3 regions of the Streptomyces sp. NPDC014734 genome follow, and region 1 is predicted to be linked to each of the others. Evidence: riboswitches for the same ligand, from Rfam matches in the RefSeq annotation. Region 1 holds a riboswitch; each other region holds the start of a gene.

Region 1 (3,813 bases):
TGTCGGGCTGAGCGCCGTGCGTCCGGACGCGGCAGTGGTCTCCGTGCGGGCCCCGTCGGCGGAGGCGGCGGTGCGCTGGGCGGCGGACTGCCGCGGGGCGGGCGTCGCGGTCGGCTGCTTCCGGCCGCCGTCGGTGCCGGACGGTGTGTCCCGGCTGCGGCTGACCGCACGCGCCGACCTGACCGAGGAGCAGATCGCCGACGCGGTGGAGATCCTTCGGCGAACCGCCCCCGCCGTCAGCTGACCGATTGCCGGTGCAGACCGGAGACGAACAGGGCCCAGGCCGATGCGGAGAACCGCAACGGCGCCCGGGACACGTTCTTGGAGTCCCGCACGGCCAGCCGCCCCTCACCGAACGGCGCGGCCTCCACACAGTTGTTCATACCCGTGCTGCGACTGCTGCGCCGCCAGCGCAACTCGTGCTGGGCGAGGCAATCCGACATGACGTCTCCTCCGGCGGTCCGGGGTCAATGACCGTCGCGGTCGATCGCGGTGATGAGCTCCAACGACTGCTGCGGCGACAGCGCGTGGGACTGCATGGTGCGGAAGGCCGAGCTGTACGCCTCAAGGTCTTCTTTCCGCTCCAGATAGAGACTACTCGTCAAATGGTCGAGAACTACCACGTCCAGATCAGAAGTGTTCGGAAATGAGAAGATAACGAAAGGGCCGGTGAGCCCGGCGTACCCGCCGACGGAGAACGGCAGTAACTGGAGTTGTACGTGGGGGAGTTGGGCCACCCGCGTCAGATGGCGCAGTTGTTCCCTCATCACCCGGGGCCCGCCGACCTCTCGCCGCAGTACCGCCTCGTCCAGCACCGCGCTCAGTCGCAGCGGCGGATCCGTGCGCAGCACCCCCTGCCGGGTGAGCCTCACCTCCACCAGGGAATCGAGCTGACCGGAGGGCAGCCCGTCCAGCGACGCCCGGGTCACCGCTCGCGCGTAGTCGGCGGTCTGGAGCAGCCCCGGAACCACCGAGGTCTCCAGCGTCCGCGCGGTGCGGGCCTGGGACTCCAGACTGATGAAGTCGCGGTACTGGGGCGGAATCAGGCCGCGGTAGGCGTGCCACCATCCTGTACCACCGCCTCCCGCCGAGCCCGCCAGCGTCTCCAGAAGTGTCCGGAGTTGCGCGTCGTCCACTCCGTACGCGTCCAGCAGCCGGATCACGTCGGCCGGCCGCACCCCGCTCACCCCGGTCTCGATCCGGCTCACCTTCGACTGGTGCCAGCCGAGCATCCGCGCGGCGTTGCGACTCGTCAGTCCGGACGTGTGGCGCAGACTCCGCAGTTCCTCCCCGAGCTTGCGGCGCCGTACCGCAGGGCCGTGCTGCATGCGCGGCCTCCCTCCCTCTCGTTCCGAGCGGACAGTCTGGCGCGCGCCCCCGGCTCTCCGCGGCGGATTTCACCGCATCGAGCGACAGATATATGCATATCTTGGTGGATCACCCGCACAGAGGGCCGGATCAGTGGCAATCTGGCGCGAAGCACAACCAGGGCCGGGCGTCTGCCGGTCCGGGTGGGAGAGGGGCGGTTCGCCGTGGCAGACCATCAGGAAGCAAGCATCACTCTGCCGAGCGAGCCGGTCTCGGTCCCGGCCGCCCGGAGTCACGTGTCGCGGGTGCTCTCCGCGTGGGGGCTGGCCGCGGGAACGGAACTCGCCGACACCATCCGGCTCATCGTGTCGGAGCTCGCGACCAACGCGGTCCAGCACACCCTCGGTCAGTCGCCCACCTTCACCGTGGATCTGCGGCTGGAGCGGGAGGAACGGCTGCTCGTAGGAGTGACGGACAGTCATCCACGCCGGCCGCGCCGACTGCCCGCCGCCGTGCAGCAGGACAACGGCCGTGGCATGGGGATCATCCGGATGCTGGCCAAGGAGTGCGGCGGACAGCTCGCCGTCACCCCGACCGCCGACGGGGGCAAGACGGTCTGGGTCGCACTCCCGTGGGACATCTCCGCGCGGGAGTGAACTGTCTTCCGCGGCGGGCGACCGGGCCGCCGGGGTTCGGTGCCGGACCCCCGAGCCGCCGTGAACGGAAGGCGGCCGAAGGCGGCGTGCACCGCCGTGGGTCCGGGGCCGGCCGGCGCCCCGGACCGTCGGACGGACGTCAGCGGACGCGTCCGTAGAAGACGCTCCTCGTCCAGATCTTCTCCAGCCGGACCACCGAGCCGGTTCTCGGCGAGTGCCAGATCTTGTTGTGTCCGGCGTAGATCCCCACGTGGTAGATGCTGCGGCCGGAGTGGAAGAAGACCAGGTCGCCGCGTTGCCGGTGCGAGGCCGAGATGTGGCGGGTCTTGTTGTACTGCTGCTGGGCCGTGCGGGGGAGCTTCTTGCCCGCCTTCTTGAACGAGTAGACCGTCAGCCCCGAGCAGTCGAACCGATAGGGGCCGGTGGCCCCCCACCGGTACGGTGCCCCCTTCTTCGACGCGGCGATGTTGAGCGCCTTCAGCGACGGAGCGGCTGCCTGGGCCTCGGTGGCGGCACCCGGTGCGAGCATGGTGCCGCCGACGGCGGCCAGAGTGAGAACCGAGGCCGTACCGGCCCGGGCGAGCAGAGACGGGACATGAACCTGCGCAGTCATGCGCAACCCTTCGTCAGCCGCCTGTGAAGGATGACCTGTCGGGTTCGGGCTGGCGAAGTTGCCCGGCCGCACGCGGCGGCTTCACCCCGAGGGCCGACCGTTCGTCCGGTCGACCCGTTGTGCTCGGGTCCTCCACTCCTGCCGATCCACTTCTGTCGACCAGTCATCCGCGCGGCGGCAGGACTCGGCGTCCGCCCGGACCGCCCCGCCGCGGTGGCGGGGGCTTGTCGTCCCAGGGATCTTGACGCACCGACAGCCGGATTTCCGAGCTGAAACGATGATATGTGAGTCTCCTCACGACTGACCTGTTCGAGTGGAGTAGGTGCTTTCGGTCATCACTCCGTGAGTCCGGGCCGGTCGCACACCAGGGGGAAAGGGTGGACTACATCAGTTTTCGCCAAGATGTGTGCAAGTCGGAATCTTGCTCGCTGGGCGCGTTTTCTACGCTGAAAGAGTAGGAAAGTCGGTTTACTTGCCGGGCGTGTCGCGCGGGAAAGGTGGCGGGAAACCCTGCGGGTCCGCCGATGGCCCGGCGATCAACTCGGCGGAGCGGGCGGCAGGGTGACGCGTCCGGCCCGCCGCTCCCCGTCCAGGACGCGCAGCGCACGTGCCAGGGTCGCGGCGTGGATCCGGGTCTCGCCGCGCTCGTGCATCAGTGCCAGGGCGTCCCGTAGCGCGCCCGCCCGGGAGGCCAGCGCCTGTGCGGCGCGCAGGGCCCCGTAGGTGTCGCTGCCACGGGCCGGATTGATCCGGCCCAGTTGATCGACGACCTCCAGGTAGCGGTCGATGAACTCCCCCTCCGCGCGCGTCAGCGCGGGCAGCGGGGGCGGTTCCGGCGGACGCATGCCGTCCTCACCGCGTGTCGCGCGGGCGGAAGGACGACTTCCGGCTTTCCAGGACGTGGTCCACGAGCCCGTACGCCTTCGCGCCCGGCGCGTCGAGTACGAGATCGCGTTCGATGTCCTCGGCGATCCGGTCGGCGGCCCGGCCCGTGTGACGGGCCAGCAGCGCGACGAGCGTCTCGCGGACCCGTTCGAGTTCGCGTGCCTCGATCTCCAGATCCGACGGCTGCCCCCGCACCGGCTCGGCGAGCTCCGGCTGGCATACGACCGCACGGGCGCCGGGCAGCATGTGACGTCGTCCGGGCGTGCCCGCGGCGAGCAGGAGGGCCGCATGGGAGCCGGCCTGCCCGAGGCAGTAGGTCTCCACGTCGCAGGTGAGGTACTCCATCGTGTC
Region 2 (3,813 bases), on a different contig from region 1:
CCGGAGGAGGCGTCGGCGGCGTGGGGGCCGGGGGTGCCGACGGCATCGCGTAGGTACGTCCTGAAGGCGGCCTCGCGTTCCTGCGCCTGTTTGGCGTCACGCCCGCCCATGGACCGGCCGCGCACGATCACGTACAGAAGGACGCCGAGGTAGGGCAGCAGAAGCGCCACGATCAACCATCCGGCCTTGGCCCAGCCGCCGAGGTCGTCGCTGCGGAAGATGTCTGCGATGACCTTGAAGAGCAGGAACAGCCACATGATCCAGAGGAAGAACCAGAGCATCGTCCAGAAGAGGTTGAGCAAGGGGTAGTTGTCCACGTTCGCTCCCCGGTCACCGCGATGTCGTCGCGTCGGCCAGTCGACTGATGAATCAGTGATATCACCCCATATCCGGATCCGCTCGTCGCCGTCCGGAGGGGTGGCGGCCGTTCGGCGAGGTGTTGCGGTGTCGGTGACGCGGCTCCGGCGGCGGCACCTTCTTCCGGTGCCCGTGTCCCGCCGCGTACACGGCCCGGACACCGAGTGGTCATGAGCGCTCCGAACATGCCGTAGAGTTGTGTTCACCGACGCGGGGTGGAGCAGCTCGGTAGCTCGCTGGGCTCATAACCCAGAGGTCGCAGGTTCAAATCCTGTCCCCGCTACTGAAGACCTGGGCCCGACACGCATGCAGCGTGTCGGGCCCAGGTCGTTCTGGCGTGCGACGGCCGGGCGCACATCGGGTGGGGTGTGAGCTGCGCCCTGCGGGTACCCCCATTGGGGGACGAGGATTCGCCGCACGGCTCCGCTCCGGCGAGCCTGAGGGCGGGGCGCGGTATCGTCCGCAGCCGCGCGTACCGGGCAGGAGACCACAGGTGTGGAAGCGGCTGAAGCGGCGCGGCAGGCATGCCGGAGAAGGGGCAGGGGTCGCCGGTACCAGGCAGTTCGTGCGCATGCTGCCCGCGCTGATGATCGCCGGCGGACTGGTGTTCGACCTGTTGACGCCGCCGACCTTCACCGCCATCCCGATGTTCGTGGCGGCACCGCTGATCGCCGCGCCGTTCTTCTCACTGGCCAGCACCATTCGTATCGGCGTCGCCTCGATGCTGGCCGTCGTCGCGCTGCGGCTGTTCAGCAGGACGTTGCCGGAGATCGTGCCGCTGATCGAACTGCTCACGCTGGCCACCGTCTCGATCCTGGCGGTGGTGATCAACGGGGTCGTGCGGCGGAGCAATGAGCAGTTGGCGTCCGCGAGGGTCATCGCCGAGCGGGCCATGCGCGCCGTGCTGCCGAAGCCGTCTGACCGGATCGGAGGGCTGCATGTGGCGGCCCGGTACGAGGCGGCCCAGGCGGACGAGTTCGTCGGCGGCGACCTGTTCGCCGTGACGGACACCCCGCACGGGGTGCGGCTGGTGGTGGGGGACGTGCGCGGGAAGGGGCTCGACGCCGTGGAGACGGTGGCGGTGGTCATCGGGGCGTTCCGGGAGGCGGCCGAACAGGAGCGTTTCCTGGAGGGCGTGGCGCGGCGGCTGGAGCGGGCGCTGGCGCGGGAGGGGGAGATGCGGAGGGGGCTCGACGCCGTGGAGGGCTTCACCACTGCCGTACTTGCCGAGATCCCGTCGGGGCTGTCCCGGGTCCGGATCGTCAACCGGGGGCATCCGGAGCCGATCCTGCTGCACCCGGACGGGGCGCTGGACGTTCTGGCGCCGTCGGTGCCCGCGCTGCCGCTCGGCATGGACCTGGGCGCGTGGCCCGACCGGGCGGACGAGTGGGAACTGCTGCCGGGAACGACTCTGCTCCTCTACACGGACGGTCTTTCCGAGGCGCGGAACGCCGAGGGGGTCTTCTACGATCCGGCGGCCCGGCTGCGCGGGCGGATCTTCCCCGGCCCCGAGGAGCTGCTGTCCGCGCTCACCGATGACGTGCGCCTGCACACGGGTGGCGAGTCGACGGACGACATGGCGCTGCTCGCGGTCGTGCGTCCTGCGGAGGGGCAGCCGGACCGGCGCAGAACCGTCCGGATCGTGGGGCCGGGCCCCGTGCGATCGGGATGACGTCCGGGCCGTCGAGGGCGCCACGGTGCGTAATCGAGAGACGCCGCTCCGATAACATTTGACGCAACGTCAGTTCAAGGGGTGTGACTGAGGGGCGATCAACTCGTCTGTTGCGTCCGCCTGTGTCCCGTAAAGTCCAGGCCAAAGACGTGAACGATCAGTGGGAACGGCTTGGAATCGGACCCGGGTGTCTATTAACGTTCGATAACGCAGTGCGGTCGTCCCAGCCGTCGTCAGTGGCGGCACCGCGTGCGAGCGCCGAATTCCGAAAGGAAACCGGGGAACCATCACCTTGGGGTGAATCGGACATCTGTGCCTCGTGAGAGGCGGAGAAGTCCGTAGGAGACCTTCCTGCTCCGAACCCGTCAGCTAACCCGGTAGGCGAGAAGGAAGGAAAGGAGTGCGCCCCCGTGGCGTCCAACAAGCCTGCCCCAGAGGCCCCCACCCGGCTCGACTCCGCATTCGGACCCGGTAACGGCGCCGACTTCGCCCCGGGGTACGGCTCCGGCCCGGGATATGGCTCCGGCCAGAGCTACGGTTCCGTCCAGGGTTACGGTTCCGGTTACGGTTACGCCCCCGAACCCGGCTACGGCTCCGAGTACGGAACCGTCGGCACGGGAACGGCGTTCGGCTCCGATTCCGGTACGTCGTACGGCACCGATCCCGGCATGGGCGGCGGTGAACCGGGCGAGGTCTTCGTCGCGGGCCGATCCGGCGGTGAGTTCCACGCCGACCTCGACCGCGGTCCCGAGCGTGCCCTGGACGAGTGGAACCCCACCGAGGAGTCCGTCCGTCCTGTACGCGGCAAGCACCGTGTCGCCAAGCAGCGCAACGGACTTGCCCGCAGTTCCACGGTGCTCGGGGTCGGCGTCATAGCGGCCGTCGGCGCGGGCGGCATGGCCACCGCGCAGAGCAAGCCGCCGGTCTCCATCTCGCTCCCCGACTCCATCGCGGACAACCTGCCCGACGCCGCGTCCCTTCCCGGCGTGGGTGCCTTCTTCTCGGGCGGCTCCGAGGACGACAAGCCCCGGGACACCACCGCCGACGCGCCGCTCACCACGGCCGGCCTCACCTCCGCCGAGGCCGAGCAGGGTACGACGGACGCGGGGGAGGCGCTCCGCGCCCGTATCCTCCAGCAGGCCGAGCAGCAGCAGGACGCCGCCGACGCCGAGGCCAGGGCGGCGCAGGAGAAGGTCGCCGCGGAGAAGGCCGCCGCGGAGGCCAAGAAACAGCAGGACGCCGCCGAGGCCAAGGTCGCCGCCGAGAAGAAGAAGGCGGAGGAGGAGGCCAAGAAGAAGGCCGAGGCCCTGCGTCTCGCCAAGCTCGCTGCCAGCTATGCCATTCCGGTCAGCTCCTACACCATCACCTCGACGTACGGGCAGGCCGGCCCCATGTGGTCCTCCGGCCACCACACCGGCCTCGACTTCGCGGCGCAGACGGGCACGCCGATCAAGGCCGTGCACAGCGGCACCATCAAGTCGGCGGGCTGGTCCGGCGCGTACGGCTACCGCACGGTGCTGGAGCTGGAGGACGGTACGGAGCTGTGGTTCTGCCACCAGTCCTCGATCGGTGTCGGCGTCGGCCAGAAGGTCTCCACCGGTGAGACCATCGGCCGGGTCGGTGCCACCGGAAACGTGACGGGAGCCCACCTCCACCTGGAGGTCCACACCCCCGACGGTACGGGTGTCGACCCGATGAACTGGCTCCGGAACAAGGGGCTCACCCCCTGAACCACCGCTGGACGGGCTCCGGATCGTCGTCTCCGGCCGTCCTGCGGTGCTGAG
Region 3 (3,813 bases), on a different contig from region 1:
GGCGTCGAGCTGTTCGTCGTGGACGACGCCTGGTTCGGGCGGCGCACCAGCGACCGGGCCGGACTCGGGGACTGGACACCGAATCCGGACCGCTTCCCCGGCGGGCTGAAACCACTGGCCGACGAAGTGCACGGCCTCGGCATGCAGTTCGGCATCTGGGTCGAACCGGAAATGGTCAATCCCGACAGCGATCTCTATCGTGCGCACCCCGAGTGGGTGCAGCATTTCCCAGGACGTGAACGGACCGAGTTCCGTCATCAACTGGTGCTCAATCTGGCCCGGAGCGACGTTCGCGAGTATCTCTGGGAACAACTGGACGCCCTGCTGACCAATGCTCCGATCGATTACGTGAAATGGGACTTCAACCGCAGCTTCACGGACGCGGGATGGCCGGGTGAGGAATATCCGCAGAAACTCTGGGTCGAACATGTCGACGGTCTGTACGCGTTGATCGACCGGCTGCGGGCCGCGCATCCCTCGGTGGCCTTCGAGTCCTGCTCGGGCGGCGGTGGCCGGATCGACCTGGGCATCCTCTCCCGCACCGATCAGGTGTGGACCTCGGACAACACCGACCCGCTCGACCGCCTCGCCATCCAGGAGGGATTCGGCCAGATCCATCCCGCCCGGGTGATGGCAGCCTGGGTCACCGACAGCCCGAACGTGCAGCTCAACGACCGGGTCAGCTCCCTGCGCTTCCGCTTCGTGAGCGCGATGGCCGGCGTGCTCGGGGTGGGTGGCGACCTTGCCGAGTGGAGTGCGGAGGACCTGGCCGAGGCGCGGAACTGGGTCGACCTCTACAAGGAGATCCGGCCGGTGGTGCAGCACGGGGCGCTGTACCGGCTGCGCGCCCCGCGCGGCGGGCTGAGCGCGGTGCAGTACGTCCACGGCGAGGAGACCGTGGTCCTGATGTGGCTGCAGGCGCAGCGCTTCGGGGAGCGGCCGCCGGCCCTGCGACTGCGCGGACTCGACCCGGCGGCGACGTACACCTGTCTGGACACGGGGTCGGTGCACCACGGGTCGGTGCTGCTCCACCAGGGGCTGCACAGCGGGCTCCGGGGCGACCTGGACGCGCGGGTGCTGAGGCTGCGGCGCGCGTGAACGCGCACCGATCTCTGCCATGTCCGTAATGAGTTGATTTTATGGAATGTGTGTCGATTGATCCGCTCGCGGGTTTCCGGCTCGTGAGCGGGATCATATCCGTGACCGTACGTGCTGGCGGAGGGGTCGGATATTCCGTGTGCGGCGCGGAAATTCAAGATCCGTAATCCACGGAGGGTGACCGGAATTCCGCGCCGAATTCCCGGCGTGGAATCCGGTGCGGAACCAATGGCTTGTTCTCGCCGTCCCGACTCGCTTACGGTCACCGTCAATCCGGCCGGACCGCCTAATCCTGCCGCCGACCGGATATCGCACCCACTCATCGCGTGGCAGGAGCGGGGGAACCAGGTAGGCCGCCGAACGGAGAAATCCGGTCGGCTCGGGGTGAAGTCGCGCTCGCCGCGACCGGGCATCTCCAGCCCGAACCCGACAGCTCACCTCGTAGGCGCCGGAGAGGAAGCACGTCATGCCCATCGCGGGTAAGCACCGTCGTACCAGGACCAGCACCATCGCCCGCGGCGTCGCCGCCGTGAGCACCGGCGGCGCCGTCATCGCCCTGCCGCTGCTGGGCGCCACCGGCGCCCACGCCGCGGAGCAGTCGGCCCCGGCCGCCGCCCCGAAGTCGGCCTCCGCCGCACACGCCGCCCCGGCCCAGCAGGCCGCCCAGAAGCAGGCCGCCACCACGACGTACTCCGTCGTCGCGGGCGACTACCTGTCGAAGATCGCAGCCGAGCACAAGGTCGACGGCGGCTGGCAGAAGCTCTACCAGGACAACCGCGCGGTCGTCGGCGACGACCCGAGCCTGATCTTCCCGGGCATGAAGCTGACGCTCGGCGCCAAGGCCTCCGGCGCCTCCGCGCCCACCGGCGCGGGTGCGGGCTCCTCGCTCCCGTCGAAGGCCCCCGCGGCGCCGTCGGCGACCGTCGAGAAGTCCGCCCCCGCCAAGTCGGCCCCGGCCAAGCCCTCCACGGTCACGGAGTCGAAGACGTCCGCCCCGGCCGACCGGAGCAGCGCCTCCGGTTACGTGCACCCGGTTCCCGGCAACCACACCACCGGTTACCGCGCCTCCGGCTCGAACTGGTCCAGCGGCAGCCACACCGGGATCGACTTCCCCGTCTTCACCGGCACCGGCGTGAAGGCCATCACCTCCGGCACCGTCGTCACCGCGGGCTGGGGCGGCGCGTACGGCAACCAGGTCGTCATCAAGCACGCCGACGGCCGCTACTCGCAGTACGGCCACCTGTCCTCGATCTCCGTCTCGGCGGGCCAGTCCGTGGGCGCCGGTCAGCAGATCGGCCTCTCCGGTTCCACCGGCAACGCCACCGGTCCGCACCTGCACTTCGAGGTCCGCACCGGTCCGGGCTACGGCTCGGACATCAACCCGATCGCCTACCTCGCCGCGCACGGCGTCTACGTCTGAGCCGAACGGCCGGACGGCCGCAGCGGCCAGGTGTGACCTGGGCGACAACGAAGGGGCGGTGCGCGGCGGCGCACCGCCCCTTCTGCTCCCCAGCTCGTTATTCCCCTGTCGCAGACCCTGACCGGGTGGTCTATCTCACCACCCGTCAACCCCTTATTACGGTCGCGTAGGTCACATTCGTCGGTGCAGGATAAGCCCTTGTGGCAGACGATTCGAGAAACAACCAACGTGACGTCATCGACCGGCAGGGCGTCATCGGGTCGTACGCGGCGATCGGCGACAGCTTCACCGAGGGAGTCGGAGACCCCGGTCCGGACGGGACCTACGTCGGCTGGGCGGACCGTTTCGCGGTACTTCTCGCGGACCAGCTCCCGGACCCCGACGCGGCGACGAGCACCGAAGGCCCCACGCACGCGGATTTCAGGTACGCCAACCTCGCCGTACGCGGACGCCTCCTCGACCAGATCGTCGAGGAGCAGGTGCCGCGTGCCAGGGAACTGGCACCCGACCTGGTGACCTTCTGCGCCGGCGGCAACGACATCATCAGGCCCGGAACCGACCCGGACGACGTGGCCGAGCGGTTCGAGCGCGCCGTCGCCGAGCTCGCCCGGTCGGTCGGCACCGTCATGGTCACCACGGGCTTCGACACCCGGGGCGTTCCCGTGCTGCGCCACCTGCGCGGCAAGATCGCCACGTACACCGCCCACGTGCGGTCCATCGCCGACCGCTACGACTGCCCCGTCCTCGACCTGTGGTCGCTGCGCTCCGTCCAGGACCGGCGCGCCTGGGACGACGACCGGCTCCACCTGTCCCCCGAGGGACACACCCGGGTCGCACTGCGCGCCGCCCAGGTCCTCGGGCTGGAGGTACCGGCCGACCCGGACCAGGCGTGGCCCCCGCAGGACCGGCGCGGCACGCTCGAAGTACGCAGGGACGACATCCACTGGGCGCGCGAGTACCTGGTTCCGTGGATCGGCCGACGGCTGCGCGGTGAATCCTCGGGCGACCACGTCGAGGCGAAGCGCCCGGACCTCCTCCCGCTCTGAGACGCGTCCCGGGACGCGCCCCGGGCCGGACGCCGCCCCGGGCGCGTCCGGCCCGTCGGTGCTCAGGCCGGGCCGGTGGGCGCCGCCGGTATCCGCTCCAGCACCCCGCCCGCGAACACGTCGTACAGCGGCAGCGTCTCCAGGTGCACGTAGCCGATGTGGCAGTCGCACACGGCCAGTGGACACGCGCGCGGAGCGAGCGCACGCCGGTAACTGCCGTCGTAGAGGTTGCCGAGCTGCGCCGGAACG

Evidence for each region. Region 1 has a riboswitch for cyclic di-AMP ahead of ACF1CT_RS24770 (C40 family peptidase). Riboswitches for the same ligand answer to the same signal wherever they lie in the genome.
Region 2: it holds a riboswitch for cyclic di-AMP, as region 1 does, so the genes downstream of both, ACF1CT_RS04045 (M23 family metallopeptidase) here and ACF1CT_RS24770 (C40 family peptidase) in region 1, are expected to answer to the same signal.
Region 3: it holds a riboswitch for cyclic di-AMP, as region 1 does, so the genes downstream of both, ACF1CT_RS26120 (peptidoglycan DD-metalloendopeptidase family protein) here and ACF1CT_RS24770 (C40 family peptidase) in region 1, are expected to answer to the same signal.

The regions. Positions count from the first base shown of each region.
Region 1 is NZ_JBIBYN010000017.1:46,050-49,862, forward strand. Features, by position in the region: gene ACF1CT_RS24750 (8-amino-7-oxononanoate synthase) at 1-244, shown strand, start outside; gene ACF1CT_RS24755 (DUF397 domain-containing protein) at 237-443, opposite strand; gene ACF1CT_RS24760 (helix-turn-helix domain-containing protein) at 468-1,328, opposite strand; gene ACF1CT_RS24765 (ATP-binding protein) at 1,533-1,964, shown strand; gene ACF1CT_RS24770 (C40 family peptidase) at 2,104-2,577, opposite strand; cyclic di-AMP (ydaO/yuaA leader) riboswitch at 2,581-2,745, opposite strand; gene ACF1CT_RS24775 (hypothetical protein) at 3,114-3,422, opposite strand; gene ACF1CT_RS24780 (ATP-dependent Clp protease proteolytic subunit) at 3,430-3,813, opposite strand, start outside.
Region 2 is NZ_JBIBYN010000002.1:26,925-30,737, reverse strand. Features, by position in the region: gene ACF1CT_RS04060 (SHOCT domain-containing protein) at 1-317, opposite strand, end outside; tRNA gene ACF1CT_RS04055 (tRNA-Met) at 567-640, shown strand; gene ACF1CT_RS04050 (PP2C family protein-serine/threonine phosphatase) at 929-2,029, shown strand; cyclic di-AMP (ydaO/yuaA leader) riboswitch at 2,276-2,428, shown strand; gene ACF1CT_RS04045 (M23 family metallopeptidase) at 2,698-3,759, shown strand.
Region 3 is NZ_JBIBYN010000018.1:150,958-154,770, forward strand. Features, by position in the region: gene ACF1CT_RS26115 (alpha-galactosidase) at 1-1,098, shown strand, start outside; cyclic di-AMP (ydaO/yuaA leader) riboswitch at 1,405-1,559, shown strand; gene ACF1CT_RS26120 (peptidoglycan DD-metalloendopeptidase family protein) at 1,565-2,518, shown strand; gene ACF1CT_RS26125 (SGNH/GDSL hydrolase family protein) at 2,719-3,564, shown strand; gene ACF1CT_RS26130 (STM4011 family radical SAM protein) at 3,627-3,813, opposite strand, start outside.